2 linked regions of the Flexivirga oryzae genome follow. The protein of the gene in region 2 interacts with the protein of the main gene of each other region in a pairwise test. Links are inferred from orthologs where the notes say so. Each region holds a gene or a part of one and is shown on either strand. Other genes may lie near its edges. The genes, in order: eno and rpe.

Region 1 (7,728 bases), on a different replicon or contig from region 2:
GGAGCCGCGTCCACGGCGCGCCCGACCCGCTCGACCATGATCGCCATCTCGTACCCGATCTGACCGATGTCCGCGGACGGGCCGGTCAGCACCGCCAGATGTGACCCGTCGCCGACGCTCATCAGCAGCACGAAGCCGTTCTGCATCTCGATGATGGACTGCAGCACGGCTCCACCGTCGAACAGGCCGGCCGCCCCGGACGCCAGGCTTGCCAGCCCCGACGAGACCGCAGCCATCTGCTCCGCACGATCGATCGGCAGTTCGGCGTTCCGGGCGATCACGAGTCCGTCGACCGATACGAGCACCGCGTGCGCGACACCGGGGGTGTCCTGCACGAATCTCGAGACGAGCCAGTCGAACTGGCCGTCATGGCCGGTTGTCGTGGAGTAGTCGGTCACCGTGACCTCGATCCGTTGTCGTCGTTGTGCTGGTCGAAATCGTCGGCCGCGGCGGCTCGCCGTGCGCGTTCGACGCCCTGCTTGTAACGGCTGAGTTTCGCGCGCAGTGCCTCCGGGTCGCGCAGTGGCCCGTGCTCCGGGCTCCGGCCGTGCGGGCCCGTCGCGCTCGCCGACTCCACGCTGCCCGGCACGATGTAGCGCCCCGGTTGCCGGCGCGGCAGCGGATTGTCGCTGTCGGTCACCGCGTGCTCCTCCGTCGCGGCCTGCGCGGCCTCCCATGCCCGGTCGGTGGGCTCGGAGGACCACGGCAGTTCGCCGTCCGCGCCCAGCCAGCGGGAGCTGATCGACCGGAAGATCGGGGTGTCCTCCACCCGGGGAGGAGTATGACGTGGCTCCTGCGCCGGAGGCGCGGCGGCTTCCGCCGAGTCACCGGCCGACAGGTCGGACCCGGACCCGGAACCCGCTCGGCCGCCGACGCCGTCGGCTCCGGCGGCGTCGTCGGATCGGCCCGGCCGGGCGTCCCGGGTGCCGCTGAAGAACGCCATCGCGCCGAGCGAGCGCTCGGGTGCCGAGGCCGAACCGGCGATCGGGGAGACCCAGTCGCCCCGGGCATCGCTGGCGTCGGCCGTGTGTTGCGCGGCCGCGGCGCCGAGCGAGGCGGCGCCGGTGAGGGCGCTCACGCCGGTGGCGCCCGGTCGGCGACGCGGCAGGCCGGCCTCGGTCTGCTCGACCGGCTCCGGGGGAGCGGCGTCGACGGCGGTCGCGCGCTCGGCGCGGGCCGGTGCGGGTGTGGCTCGACGCGCCGGCGGTGCGGCAGGTTCGGGCGCCCGCAGCACCCCGACCGGCACGTGCACCGCGGCGACGGTGCCGCCCGAGGGGTTCGCGCGCAGCCGTACGTCGATGCCGTGACTCTCCCCGAGCCGTGCGACCACGAAAAGGCCCATGTGGCGGGTGGTTTCGACGCCGAACTCGCCACCGGCGGAGATGTCGTCATTCAGCTTCTCGAGCTGGTCCGCCTCGATGCCGAGCCCGTGGTCCTCGATCTCCAGCAGGACGCCACCGTCGATGGCGCGCGCACCGCCGATCTGGACGCGGGACTGCGGCGGGGAGTACGCGAGTGCGTTGTCGACGAGCTCGGCGACCACGTGCACCAGGTCCGTCGCGACCTCGGGGTCGACGATCTGGTCCGGCAACTGGGCGACGTCGACCCGCTGGTAGTCCTGCACCTCGGAGATCGCCGCCCCGACCACTTGGGCGATTGCGAGCGTTTCGTTCCGGTGGCGGCCCTCGTTGCCCGCGAGCACCATCAGGCTCTGACCGTTACGTCGCATGCGAGCGGCCATGTGGTCCAGCCGGAAGAGGCTGTCCAGCCGCGCGGAGTCGTCCTCGCTGCGCTCCAGCTGCTCGAGCAGGTTGAGTTGCTGGTTGACCAGCGAGGTGTTGCGTCGCGACAGGGTCTCGAACATCTCGGTCATCTGCCGGCGCAGGGTCGCCTGTTCGGACGCCAGCCGGATGGCGCGGTTCTGCATCCCGTCGATCGCGCGGGACAGCTGCCCGATCTCCTCCCGATGGGGCAGCGCGACGCTCTGGATCCGCCCGACGCCCTGGCCGGACTGCACGCGTTCGATCGCTGCGGGCAGGTGCTCTTCGGCGACGTCGATCGTGCTGCGTCGCAGCCGGGCGATCGGCCGCACCAGCAGCCGTCGCGAGATGAGCAGGGCGAGCAGCACGGTGAGCAGCAGGATCGCCAGGATCAAGCCGATCTGCAGCAGCGCGGAGCGCCGCGAGTCGTCCGCCTGGGCGGACACCCGGTCGGTGGCCGTGGCCACCGCGGCGCGGTAGACCGTCCGGTAGGAGGAGGTGACGCTCGGGGTCACGCTCTTGACCTGGTCGAACGTGCCGTTGGTGCTGAACGCGAGCCGGCTGACCGTCGCCGCCTGCTGGGTCGACACATCCACCGTCGGTAACTGCGCCGCCTGGACGCGCTCGAGAGCGTCCTGTTCGCCGCCGACGTCCGCGGACAGGGTGGTCCGCAGGTCGTCGGTGAACCCGGTCTCCCGTGCCAGGTCGAGTCGTTCGTCGGCCAGGTGGCTCTGCGCGGTGACCACGTCGTGCAGCGCGTTGAGCGTCTGCTCGGGGTGGGCGGCGTTGAGGTCGTCCAGGAAGCCCAGCACGTCGGAGCTGATCGCGCCGGGTGCCAGGGACGTGGCGTCGCCCGTCCCGCCGGTCCCGGAGGTGAGTGCGTCACCGCTGTTGACCGCCGCGTTGAGCAGGCTGCGCTGGTGCGAGCTGAGGCTCGACGAGCCGATCGCCGACGTGAGCGCCGTGCGTGCTGCGCCGAACCGTGCCCGGTTCGTCTCGATCGTCTTGTCGTCCGGCGACGGCCGGACCAGTTCTGCGGCGAGGTCCTGGCTGGCGGCCAGGTAGTCGATGGACGGCTCGAGCGCGGCATACCGGCTCTTGGCCTGCGATGCGGCGCCCGCGTCGGACCACGCGCCGGCGATCCGGAAACACACCAGCACGGTGGCGAAGATCAGCGGGATCGCCAGGGCTGCGACAACCTTGCGTCGCAGTGACCAGTCCATCGGTGGCCAGAACGTCCTCGTGGGCGCGTTGTCGTCCGTCGCCGGAGACGCCGTCACAGGTCGGCGTGATTCAGGCATCGTCGTCGGTCTCTTCCAGTCCGCGGCGCACCGCGAGGCGCCCCGTCTTCACAGTCTGTGCGGACGAGCCCCCACCCCTAGTTGCTCCACGTCCGCGTGTATTTGTCGGCGCCGCGTCCGCATCCCTCGGGCAGCGTGAGACGCGGGCAATGTGGTCGCCCGTTCGGAACAGGATGCACCAAGTCGATCGTCCATGACACCGGAATGGCGTGAACTGCCTCGCAGAATCGCCTCGACATGGTAGCCGTGCCGGGCGTCACCCGGCGCCGTCGGCGACGGAGCGGCCGAAGTCGGCGGGCCCACCGAGCGGGTCGTCCCGGATCCGCATCGCCGTCGGCGATAGTCTGAACCCGCAGCACGTGTGGGCATCATGCCTGCTCCCAACGTCCCGACCCCTGCCAGGAGACTGCTAAGTGGCCACGATTGACGCCCTGCTCGCCCGCGAGATCCTCGACTCCCGAGGCAACCCGACCGTCGAGGTCGAGGTCGCGCTCGACGACGGCACCGTCGGACGGGCCGCGGTCCCCTCCGGTGCCAGCACCGGTCAGTTCGAGGCCGTCGAGCGCCGCGACGGCGATGCGAAGCGGTATGGCGGCAAGGGTGTCCAGGACGCCGTCGACGCTGTCGCCGAGGAGATCGCGCCGCATGTGCTCGGGTATGACGCCAGCGAGCAGCGCCTGGTCGACCAGGAGATGCTCGGCACCGACGGCACCGACAACAAGGGCCGCGTGGGAGCCAACGCCATCCTCGGTGTCAGCCTTGCCGTCGCGCAGGCCGCCGCCGAGTCGGCCGACCTGCCGCTCTTCCGTTACGTCGGCGGGCCCAACGCGCACCTGCTGCCGGTCCCGATGATGAACATCCTCAACGGCGGCGCCCACGCCGACTCCAACGTCGACATCCAGGAGTTCATGATCGCGCCGATCGGCGCCGGCTCCTTCCGGGAGGCGTTGCGCTGGGGCGCTGAGGTCTACCACGCACTCAAGAAGGTGCTGCAGGACCGCGGCCTGGCCACCGGCCTCGGCGACGAGGGCGGCTTCGCCCCCAGCCTGGAGTCCAACCGCGCCGCGCTCGACCTGATCCTCGACGCGATCAAGGCCGCCGGCTACACCCCCGGCAAGGACATCGCGCTCGCGCTCGACGTCGCGGCCAGCGAGTTCTTCGAGGACGGTTCCTACGTGTTCGAGGGCAGCAAGAAGTCCGCCGCCGAGATGACCGCCTACTACGCCGACCTGGTGGCGTCATACCCGCTGGTGTCGATCGAGGACCCACTGAACGAAGAGGACTGGGAGGGTTGGAAGATCCTCACCGACGAGCTCGGCGACAAGGTGCAGATCGTCGGCGACGACCTCTTCGTCACCAACCCCAAGCGGCTGGCGCGCGGCATCGAGTCCGGGATCGCCAACGCGCTGCTGGTCAAGGTCAACCAGATCGGCACGCTGACCGAGACCCTCGACGCGGTCACGCTCGCGCAGAGCAACGGCTTCCGGTGCATGATGAGTCACCGGTCGGGGGAGACCGAGGACACGACCATCGCGGACCTCGCGGTCGCCACCAACTGCGGGCAGATCAAGACCGGTGCCCCGGCGCGCTCGGACCGGGTCGCCAAATACAACCAGTTGCTGCGCATCGAGGAGGAGCTGGACGACGCCGCGGTCTACGCGGGCGCCAGTGCCTTCCCGCGGTTCAAGGCCTGAGCGAGGACAACGAAAGGTCCACTTGTGACACGCGATTCGCGCAAGACCCCGACGGGTCGGTCGCGCGCGACGTCACGCCCGTCGGCCCGGCCGCGGCGCTCCGGCACCGGGCGCACCACCTCGGTGCGCACGGCGCCGGGCAAGGCCGCGACCGGCACCCGGGCGGTGCGCAAGACGCGGTCACCGCGCTCGATGCGCCGACTGGCCGTCGTCGGTGCGCTGATCGTCTTCCTCGCCGTCGTGATCGCGCCCACGGTGCGCTCCTACCTGTCGCAGCGGCAGCAGGTCGCAAAACTCCAGGCGCAGGTCGCGGCCCAGCAGGCGGACGTCAAGTCGTTGCGGGCCGAGAAGGCCAAGTGGAGCGACCCGAAGTATGTCGAGGCGCAGGCCGGTCAGCGGCTCGGCTTCGCCAAACCGGGCAAGACCCTGACGGTCTACGTGACCGACGGGACGTCGGGTGCGGGTGTCGCGAAACGGGCCAACCAGTCGCAGACCTGGTACGGCACGCTGTGGCGGTCCGTCGTGTCCTCCGGCGAACACTGAACCGACCCATGCCCGAAAACCCTTCTCCTGCGGTTGATCCCGCAGACCTCGAGGCGGTCGAGCGACAACTCGGCAGGCTGCCGCGTGGGGTGGTCGAGATCGCGGCACGTTGTCCCTGCGGTTGTCCTGCCGTGGTCCGGACACTGCCGCGACTGCCCGATGGCACGCCCTTCCCGACGACCTTCTACGCCACCTGCCCCCGGCTGACCGGCGCGATCGGAACGCTGGAGGCCCGCGGCCTGATGCGTGAGATGACCGACCGACTCGGCACGGACCCCGAGCTGGCGGCGGCCTACCGTGCGGCGCACGAGGACTACCTGCGGCGGCGCGCCGCGCTCGGTGAGGTCCCCGAGATCGCCGGCATCTCGGCGGGCGGGATGCCCGACCGGGTGAAGTGCCTGCACGTGCTTGTGGCGCACTCGATGGCAGTCGGCCCAGGCGTCAATCCGCTTGGCGACGAAGCACTTTCAATGCTTCCCGCCTGGTGGGACGGCGGTTGCTGCACCCAGCCCCAGGAGAAGGTATGACGCGAGTCGCGGCCGTCGACTGCGGCACCAACTCGATCCGCCTGCTGATCGCGGACACCGACGGGCAGTCACTGAGTGACGTCGTGCGCACGATGGAGATCGTGCGCCTCGGTCAGGGTGTCGACGTGACCGGTCGCATCGCACCGGACGCGATGGAGCGCACGTTGCGAGCAGCCCGGGTGTATGCCGGGCAGTGCGTCGCGGCCGACGTGGAACGGGTGCGTTTCGTGGCCACCTCCGCGTCGCGGGATGCGGCGAACGCAGCCGACTTCACCCGTGGGATCGCCTCCGCCTTCAGCGATTTCGGCATCGAGCCGGAGGTCATCAGCGGTGATGAAGAGGCACAGTTGAGCTTTCGCGGCGCGACGAGCGTGGTGCAGCCGTCGACGCCTGCGCCATACCTCGTGGTCGACCTCGGCGGGGGATCCACCGAGTTCGTCCTCGGCGCCGGCGACGTGACCGCCGCACGGTCGGTGAACATCGGATGCGTGCGCTTCACCGAGCGTCATCTGCACACCGACCCGCCCACTGACGCCGAGATCGACGCGGCGCTGGTCGACATCAACGCCGCGATCGACGAAGCCGCCGCGACGGTTCCGCTGCAACGCGCCGGTGCGTTGATCGGGCTGGCCGGTTCGGTCACCACCATCACGGCGCATGCGCTGGGGCTCGCGGTCTACGACCCGGAGCGGATCCACGGCACCGAGTTGTCGGTCGAGCAGGCCCAGCGTTCCTGCGACGCACTGCTGCGGGCGACCCGCGCAGAGCGTGCCGCGCTCGGTTACATGCATCCCGGGCGGGTCGACGTCATCGGATCGGGTGCGCTGATCTGGCGCACCATCGTCGGCCGCGTCAGTGCGGTGGCCGGCATCGACACGGTGCTCACCAGCGAACACGACATCCTCGACGGCATCGCCCTCGGGCTCGGCTGACCCTTCCGCCCGACCCTCCTGCTCCGAGCCCCGGTCCGGAGCCCGCTCCGCGCTACCCATTCACCGGCGACGTCTTCCCCTGAGTAATAAAAACTATTACTCTAGTAAAAAATAGTCAGCGCCGCGGTATCGGCGCCATCGGAACGGAGGTTGGTCGCCATGAGCCTGATCGTTTACGCCGACTTCAGTAGCCCGGAGTGCTACGTCGCGAGCAGACGTGCGGACGCGCTGGCCGGGGAGGTGGAGGTGGACTGGCGCGCGGTCGAGTCCCGCGCCGACCTTCCCGTGGGCGGCGTGCCCCTGTCCGGCGAGGACCGTCGTGCACTCGTGGCGCGGTTCTCGACCTTGCAGGCCTCGCTGCTCGACGGGGAACTCTTGCCGTGGCGCGTCCCGGCGGTGGCCCCGAAGACGGAGGCCGCGGTGTCCGCCTGGTCGGAGCTCTGCGGCAGTCGGGTCGCCGGCGAAGCACGCCGGCTGCTGTTCGAGTTGTACTGGCGCGAGGGGGTCGACATCGGCAACCCGAACGTCCTGCGCACCCCGCTGACCGGTCCCGTGCTGCGGTCGGGGGTCGACGCGGACCCGTTGCGCGAGGCCGGGTATGCCGTCGCGGTCAATCGGGGTCCGATCACCGGCGGCGCGTACCGGCGGGTGCGGGCGTGGCGCGCGGAGTGGCTGGCGCTGGACAGGCCGGACCTGCCGGTGCTCCTGGTCGACGGCGCGACCCTGACCGGACTCGATGCCGTGCGCCGGCTCGGCAAGGAGCTGGTCTATCGCAACGTGCGGATCGAACCTCCTGTGGGCGATCCCCGCCGCTACCCGAGGGTCGACGGGCGGCCGCCCGAGTCCTGGGTGTCGCAGATCGGCGGCAGGTGGGGCAACCTCTACCGGCTGCCCGACGCGCGGGCGCTGCGGTCCGACGCCTGACGGTGGGGAGGTTCGCTCGTGCTCACGGATCCCGACGATGACTGGCG
Region 2 (7,774 bases):
GGGACGCGGCCGACCTGGGCGCGTTCGCGGACGCGGCACGGCACGCCCTCGACGACAGCATCCCGCTGGAGCGCATCGGACCCATGCCCGCTCCGGGTGGCGGCGAGGGGACGGCGCTGCTGCTGCGGACCGCGCTCCCGCACGCCCCGGCGGCTTCCCGGGCGGTCGCTGCCGCCCGTGCGGTGCGCAGCGCACGCAAGCTGCCGGGCACCGTGACGGTCCGGGTCGATCCGAGCGGCGCGCTGCTCTGAGTCGCCGTCACGAGACCTTGCCCCGGCAACGGGCCGACGCGCCGATATCGCTAGTGTCTGAGTGATGAATTCGCAGCAAGTGCTGACCGCAGAGGACCCGAACCTGAAGCCGTCACCGGTCGACGCCGTCGTCTTCGACCTCGGCAACGTGCTGATCGACTGGGACCCCCGGCCGGCGATCGCAGCGGGTGTCGGTGACGAGCGTGCCGAGGCGTTCCTCACCGGCGGGGAGTTCGACTTCGGCGCCTGGAACCACGCGCAGGACGCGGGCCGCACGTTCGCCGACGGTGAGGCCGCCGCAACGGCGCAGTTCCCGCACCTCGCGGACGAGATCCGTTCCTACCGAGCCAATTTCGGCGAGTCGCTGCGCGCGCCGATCGACGGCACGGTCGCCATACTCAAGCAGTTGCACGCCGCGCAGATCCCACTGCTCGCGCTCACCAACTGGTCCGCGGAGACGTTCCCGGTCGCGCTCGACAAGTTCGACTTCCTCGACCTCTTCGACGACATCATCGTCTCCGGCGAGGAGGGCGTCGCCAAGCCCGACCCGGAGATCTTCGAGGAACTCGCCGACCGGGTGCGCCACCTGGGCAGCCTCGACGACTGCATCTTCATCGACGACAAGCTGGCCAACGTGCAGGCGGCCACCCTCGCGGGCCTGGACGCGATCGAGTTCACCACCCCGGAGGAGCTGCGCGCCGACCTGTTGGTGCGCGGGCTCCCGGTCGAACGGTAGGAGCCGGTATGTCGATCACGCCCATCCGGCTCTACGGTGACCCCGTCCTGCGCACCCCGGCCGCACCGGTCACGACCTTCGACAAGGAGCTGCGCACCCTCGTCGCCGACCTGACCGAGACGATGATGGATGCACCCGGTGCCGGGCTGGCCGCTCCACAGCTCGGTGTGGGGCTGCGGGTGTTCACCTATTACGTCGACGGCGTGCTCGGACACCTCGTCAACCCCGACCTGGATCTGTCCGGCGAGCTCGAGACCGACGACGAGGGGTGCCTGTCGATCCCCGCGTTCTCCTGGCCGACGCCCCGGTCGGTTTCCGTGGTCGCTCGTGGGTTCGACATGTATGGCGAGCCGCTCACCCTCGAGGGCAGCCATCTGCTGGCCCGCTGCATCCAGCACGAGACCGACCACCTGGACGGCATCCTCTTCATCGACCGGCTCGACAAGGAGCAGCGCAGGCTCGCGCTCAAGGAGATCCGCAACGCGGAGTGGGCCGGCCTGCCCGGGCCGATCGTCAGGGACAGTCCGCACGCCAACCCGTCGTACGGGGCCTGACATGCGTGTCGTCTTCGCCGGCACACCCGAGGTGGCGCTGCCCAGCCTGCGCGCGATCGCGGCGTCCCCGCACCAGATCGTCGGCGTGGTCACGCGTCCGGACGCGCCGGCCGGTCGGGGCCGCGCCCTGCGCCCGTCACCGGTCGGCGAGTTCGGTGCGGAGCTGGGCGTGCCGGTGCTCACCCCGCGGTCGGCCAAGGACCCGGGTTTCGCCGAGGAGTTGGCGGCGCTGCAACCGGACGTGTGCCCGGTGGTCGCCTACGGCTCACTGGTGCCACGCAGGGTCATCGACATACCGCGCCTCGGGTGGGTCAACCTGCACTTCTCGCTGCTGCCGGCCTGGCGCGGCGCCGCCCCGGTGCAGCACGCGATCCTGCACGGCGACGAGGTGACCGGCGCGACGGCCTTCCTGCTCGAAGAAGGCATGGACACCGGTCCCGTGCTGGGCACGATGACCGAGACGATCCGCCCGGCCGACACCAGCGGCGACCTGCTGGGGCGGCTGGCCGAAGCGGGCGCGGGACTGCTCGTCGCAGCACTCGACGGGCTGGAGAGCGGTTCGATCGCCCCGGTGCCGCAACCCGCCGACGGTGTCTCCATGGCGCCGAAGATCACCGCCGCCGACGGTGAGATCCGTTGGAGCGACCCGGCTTTCGCCATCGACCGACGAGTTCGAGCCTGTACGCCGGCACCGGGTGCGTGGACGACGTTCCGTGGGACACGCCTGAAGATCGGCGGCCTGACGCCGAGCGCGCCGGACGACATCCAGCCGGCAGCGGGCGAACTGCGCGCCACCAAGAAGGCCGTGTATGTCGGCACCGGCAGCACTCCCGTGCGGCTGGATGTCGTCCAGCCGCACGGCAAGAAGGCGATGCCCGGTGCGGACTGGGCCCGCGGTGTGCGGGTCGACGAAGGAGAGACTTTCGGGTGAACAACAGCGACCAACCTGGCGGGTACCGCGACGAGCGCGGCCGGCAGCGCCCCGCGTCACGACGCGCCGGCGGCAAGAACCGCACCGCCGTCCGGCCGGCGGACCGGCGTCGCGGCGGCGACCCCACCCGCAAGGCTGCGTGGCAGGTCATGCGGTCGGTGGCCGACGGTGCCTACGCCAACCTGGAGCTGCCGAAGGTGCTCCGGGCGGCGGACCTGCACGGACGGGACGCCGCGTTCGCCACGGAGCTGACGTACGGCGCCATCAGGATGCGCGGGCTGTACGACGCCGTCATCGAGTTCGCGGCCGGGCGACCGGTCGGGCAGATCGACCCGCCGGTGCTGGACACGCTGCGTCTCGGCGCCCATCAGATCCTCGGCATGCGGGTCCCGTCGCACGCCGCCGCCTCGGAGACGGTGGCCCTGGCACGCGAGATGAACGGCACCGGGGCCTCGGGCTTCGTCAACGCCGTGCTGCGGCGGATCACCGAGCGCACCCGCGAGGAGTGGGTCCGAGAGGTCACGGCCGGCCGGTCCCTTGAGGACGCGCTCGCCGTCGAGTACTCGCACCCGGCCTGGGTGGTGCGGGCGTTGCGCGGAGCGTTGCGGTCCGGGGGAGTGGCCGACGAGGCGAGCCTGGACGATGCGCTGGTCGCGCTACTGGAGGCGGACAACGCCGCACCGGCGGTGTCACTGGTCGCCCGTCCGGGTCTCGCGACCGTGCAGGAGCTGGTCGACGCCGGCGCCGAGGCGTCCACCCTGTCACCCGTCGGCGCGGTGCTGCCCGGCGGTGACCCGGCCGACATACCGGCCGTCCGGCAGACCCGGGCGGCGGTGCAGGACGAGGGTTCTCAGCTGGTCGCGCTCGCGCTCGCCGCGGCGCCGCGGGAGGGTGAGGGGCCGCAGGAGTGGCTCGACCTGTGCGCCGGGCCGGGTGGCAAGGCGGCACTGCTGGCCGCGCTGTCGGCCGACCGACCGGACGTCACCGTCTTCGTCAACGAGGTCAGCGAGCACCGCACCGAGCTGGTGCGGCGGACCATGCGCGCCGCGATCGACGCCGGTGCCGAGGTCATGATCGGCACCGGCGACGGCCGTGAGCTCGGCGCGGAGGAGCCGAACACCTACGACCGGGTCCTGGTCGACGCACCGTGCACCGGTCTCGGCGCGCTGCGGCGCCGGCCGGAGGCACGCTGGCGACGGACACCGAGCGACGTCACCGACCTCACCACCGTGCAGTCGGACCTGCTGACCTCGGCCCTGGACGCGGCCAAACCCGGAGGTGTCGTCGCCTACGTCACGTGCAGCCCGCACGTCGCGGAGACCACCGAGGTGGTCCGTTCGGTGACCGCGGGCCGTGACGACGTCGTCGTCGAGGACGCGCGGCCGCTCTTCCGCGACGCCGCAGGTGCACAGCTCGCCGATCTCGGTGACGGGCCGGCGGTGCAGCTGTGGCCGCACCTGCACGGCACCGACGCGATGTTCTTCGCGCTGCTGCGCAAGAAGTGAATTAGCAGATACCGCACCACGATTCGTCATGAGAAAACCTGGAGGACGCGTGCTGATCGCACCGAGCATCCTGTCGGCCGACTTCGCCAATCTCGAGCGCGACCTGCACCGGATCGCGAACGCGGACTGGGCGCACGTCGACGTGATGGACTACCACTTCGTGCCCAACCTCACCCTCGGGCTGCCCGTCGTCGAGGCACTGCAACGGGTCAGCCCGATCCCGCTCGACTGCCACCTGATGATCGAGGACCCGGACCGGTGGGCGCCCGCGTACGCGGAGGCGGGGGCACACAGTGTGACCTTCCACATCGAGGCGGCCCGTGACCCGCGCACGCTGGCGAAGGACCTGCACGCGGCCGGCGCGCAGGCCTGTATGGCGCTCAAGCCGGGGACACCGTTCGCGCCGTACGAGGAGTTGCTGGACGTGGTCGACATGGTCCTGGTCATGACCGTGGAGCCGGGGTTCGGCGGGCAGAGCTTCATGGCCGACCAGATGCCGAAGGTGCGCGAGGTCCGGGAGGCGATCGGCCGGCGCGGCGGCCAGATCCGCATCGAGGTCGACGGCGGCGTCGCCGCCTCCACGATCGAACAGTGCGCGGCGGCCGGCGCTGACGTATTCGTCGCAGGCTCAGCCGTTTACGGGGCGGAGGACGCAGCCGCCGCGGTCGAGGAGTTGCGCGGCCTCGCGCAGGCGTGCGCCGGCCACCGCTGACTCACCAGGTGGACGCTCCTTGCGGCAGGGCTTGACTGCAGTGTCATAATGTTGCCGAACGTGCTCCGGGGTCGGTGAAATTCCGAGCCGGCGGTGATAGTCCGCGACCCGACTGCTTCGGCAGCCGGTTGACCTGGTGGAACTCCAGGACCGACGGTTAAAGTCCGGATGGGAGGCGCACGTGGGGTGTGCCCTCTGGCAGACCCCGGCGGCAGTGCAAGGCCAGCCATCCTGGCCGACCGCAACCGCTCGTCATCCCCGGAGCCGGTGAGACCGGACCGGAAGGAGTGACGAGGCGGTGCAGCACCCCTCAGCTTTCGAGCAGCCGATGCGCGCTGCCCTCGAACTGGCCGCGCGCGGCCCCGTCGCCGACGCCAACCCGCGGGTCGGGTGCGTGATCGTGCGTGACCAGGCCGTCGTCGGCCGAGGCTGGCACGCCGGCGCCGGGACGCCGCACGCCGAAGTGGTGGCACTCGCCGACGCCGGTGAGCTCGCGCGCGGCGCCACCGCCTACGTCACGCTCGAGCCATGTGCCCACCAGGGCCGCACCGGACCGTGCACCGCAGCACTCAGCGCGGCCGGCGTGTCCCGGGTCGTCTACGCGCAGGAGGACCCGAACCCGGTCGCGCAGGGCGGCGCCGCGGTGCTCCGCGACCGCGGGATCGAGGTGCACGGCGGTGTGCTGGCCGCCGAGGCCGCAGCCCTCAACGAGACCTGGTCGTTCGCGGTCACCCACGAACGGCCCTGGGTGGTGTGGAAGTTCGCGATGACGCTGGACGGCCGGTCGGCCGCGGCCGACGGGACGAGCCAGTGGATCAGCAACCCCGAGTCCCGTGCCGAAGTGCACGAACTGCGGGCCCGAGTGGGCGCCGTCATGGTCGGCACCGGCACCGCGCTCGCGGACGATCCGCAGCTGACCGCACGTTCCGCGGCCGGTGCCGTCACCGGGCCGCAGCCGTTGCGGGTCGTCGTCGGCGAGCGGGAACTTCCCGCGGCGGCACGGGTGCTGGACGACGCCGCGCCGACGGTGCACCTGCGCACCCACGAGCCGGAGGTCGTGCTCGAGGACCTGCACGCACGCGGCGTCCGGTCCGTCCTGCTCGAAGGCGGTGCGACACTCGGCGCCGCCTTCCAGCGGGCCGGTCTCGTCGACGAAGTCGTCGTGTATGTCGCACCCGTACTGCTCGGCTCCGGCACTGCCGCCGTGGCCGATCTCGGTGTCCACACCCTGTCGGACGCCGCCCACTGGACCCTGCACGACATCCGGCGACTCGCCGACGACGTGCGACTCACCTATCGGAGGAAGTGACGTGTTCACCGGCATCGTCGAAGAGCTCGGAAGAGCCAAAGCGATCGAGCGACAGGGCGACTCGGCTCGGCTCACACTCGAGGCACACAGGGTGCTCGACCAGGTGGAGCACGGTGCGTCGATCGCGGTCAACGGGGTGTGCCTGACGGTCGTGGAACACACCACGGACGAGTTCACCGTCGACGTGATGGCCGAGACCCTGGACCGGAGCAGCCTGGGGGCGCTGACGCCCGGCGGGCAGGTGAACCTGGAGCGCGCCATGCGCGCCGACGGACGGCTGGACGGCCACATCGTGCAAGGGCACGTCGACGGTGTCGTCGAGGTGCTCGGCCGGCAGGAGCACGAGCACTGGACCGAGTTACGGCTGTCGCTGCCGGCGGCGCTGGCGCCATACGTCGCCGAGAAGGGTTCGGTCGCCCTGGACGGCGTCTCCCTGACCGTCGCCTCGGTGACGGCTGACGCGTTCACGGTGTGCCTGATCCCGACGACGCTGCAGCTGACGACCTTCGGGGAGCGTGCGATCGGCGACCCGGTGAACATCGAGGTGGATGTGCTCGCCAAGTACGTCGAGCGCATGGTCGGACTGAACGGGCAGCGAGGAGACCAGCAGTGAACTTCTTCGAGCGCCTCTACGACGCGTCGATCACCATCGGCGGGCACGGCATCACCTGGCGGGAGATCGTCGGAAACCTCTTCGGGCTGGCCTCGGCCATCGGCGGCATGCGGCGCAAGGTCTGGGCCTGGCCGGTCGGGATCGTCGGCAACGCGTTGCTCTTCACGGTCTTCTTCGCGCTCGGCTTCACCGCCCACGGCGGACAGGTGATGTTCGGCCAGGCCGGCCGGCAGGTGTTCTTCATCATCACCTCGATCTACGGGTGGTGGATCTGGCAGCGCAACAAGGCCGGTCGTCGCCCGGACGCCCCGGCCGTACAACCGCACTGGGCCACCGGCGCCGAGCGGCTCGGTTATCTCGGCTTCTGGCTGGTTGCAGTGGTTCTCGTGCAGTGGAGCAGCCGGGTGATCGGTGTCGGCTGGACACCGCCGAGCTGGTACTACTGGGCCGACGCGTGGATCTTCGTCGGCTCGATCGTGGCGACGTTCGCCATGGCGCGCGGCTGGAACGACTTCTGGCTGGTCTGGATCGCGGTCGACCTCGTCGGTGTCCCGGAGCTGATCCACTTCCAGTACTACCCGTCGGCCGCGCTCTACGCGTTCTACGCATGTTTCGTCATCTGGGGTTTCTTCGTGTGGTTGCGAGTCAGCCGTCGGGCGGGCGATCCGTCCGACGTCGATGAAGAGTTGGTGAGGTCATGACAGATTCGATCGAGGCCGCCCTGGCCGAAATCGCCGCCGGCAGGCCGGTGCTCGTCGCGGACGACGCCGACCGGGAGAACGAGGTCGACCTCGTGATGGCCGCGCAGCATGCGGACGCGCGGTGGATCGGCTGGGCCGTCCGGCACGGGTCCGGCGTGATCTGCGCGCCGATGACACATACCGTGGCCGATCGGCTGGGGCTCCCACCGATGGTGCAGGACAACCAGGACCCGAAGGGCACGGCATACACGATCTCCGTGGACGCGACCGGTCTCGCAACCGGGATCAGCGCCGCCGAGCGGGCGAAGACCCTTGCCACGCTGGCCGACCCGAGCTCGGTGGTGGCGGACTTCACCCGCCCCGGACACATCTTCCCGTTGCGTGCCCGCGAGGGAGGCGTGCTCGAACGCACCGGCCACACCGAGGCCGCCGTCGACCTCGCCCGGTTGGCCGGGTGCTCCC

What was found.
Region 1: the proteins of rpe (region 2) and eno interact in binary tests that used the Escherichia coli proteins (3 or more experiments, as listed by UniProt). The link is inferred for Flexivirga oryzae from one-to-one orthologs.

What each region holds. Positions count from the first base shown.
Region 1 is NZ_JACHVQ010000006.1:111,614-119,341, reverse strand. What follows is about bases 2,824-5,614. They hold eno (phosphopyruvate hydratase), read left to right. Parts: upstream 2,824-3,474; coding sequence 3,475-4,755; downstream 4,756-5,614. Other genes in these bases: FHU39_RS23010 (DUF501 domain-containing protein), read left to right, coding at 5,307-5,614; FHU39_RS23015 (septum formation initiator family protein), read left to right, coding at 4,780-5,298; FHU39_RS24495 (sensor histidine kinase), read right to left, coding at 2,824-2,983. Outside these bases: FHU39_RS24500 (roadblock/LC7 domain-containing protein), read right to left, coding at 1-398; more of FHU39_RS24495, read right to left, coding at 395-2,823; more of FHU39_RS23010, read left to right, coding at 5,615-5,825; FHU39_RS23005 (Ppx/GppA phosphatase family protein), read left to right, coding at 5,822-6,757; FHU39_RS23000 (DsbA family oxidoreductase), read left to right, coding at 6,917-7,681; FHU39_RS22995 (WhiB family transcriptional regulator), read left to right, coding at 7,700-7,728. UniProt on the Escherichia coli protein: Catalyzes the reversible conversion of 2-phosphoglycerate (2-PG) into phosphoenolpyruvate (PEP). It is essential for the degradation of carbohydrates via glycolysis.
Region 2 is NZ_JACHVQ010000001.1:1,412,740-1,420,513, forward strand. Bases 3,011-5,847 are described here. They hold rpe (ribulose-phosphate 3-epimerase), read left to right. Parts: upstream 3,011-4,005; coding sequence 4,006-4,689; downstream 4,690-5,847. Other genes in these bases: FHU39_RS06515 (RsmB/NOP family class I SAM-dependent RNA methyltransferase), read left to right, coding at 3,011-3,977; ribD (bifunctional diaminohydroxyphosphoribosylaminopyrimidine deaminase/5-amino-6-(5-phosphoribosylamino)uracil reductase RibD), read left to right, coding at 4,988-5,847. In the rest of the region: FHU39_RS06495 (primosomal protein N' family DNA-binding protein), read left to right, coding at 1-251; FHU39_RS06500 (HAD family hydrolase), read left to right, coding at 316-987; def (peptide deformylase), read left to right, coding at 996-1,541; fmt (methionyl-tRNA formyltransferase), read left to right, coding at 1,543-2,472; more of FHU39_RS06515, read left to right, coding at 2,469-3,010; more of ribD, read left to right, coding at 5,848-5,998; FHU39_RS06530 (riboflavin synthase), read left to right, coding at 6,000-6,611; FHU39_RS06535 (nicotinamide mononucleotide transporter), read left to right, coding at 6,608-7,312; ribA (GTP cyclohydrolase II), read left to right, coding at 7,309-7,774. UniProt on the Escherichia coli protein: Catalyzes the reversible epimerization of D-ribulose 5-phosphate to D-xylulose 5-phosphate.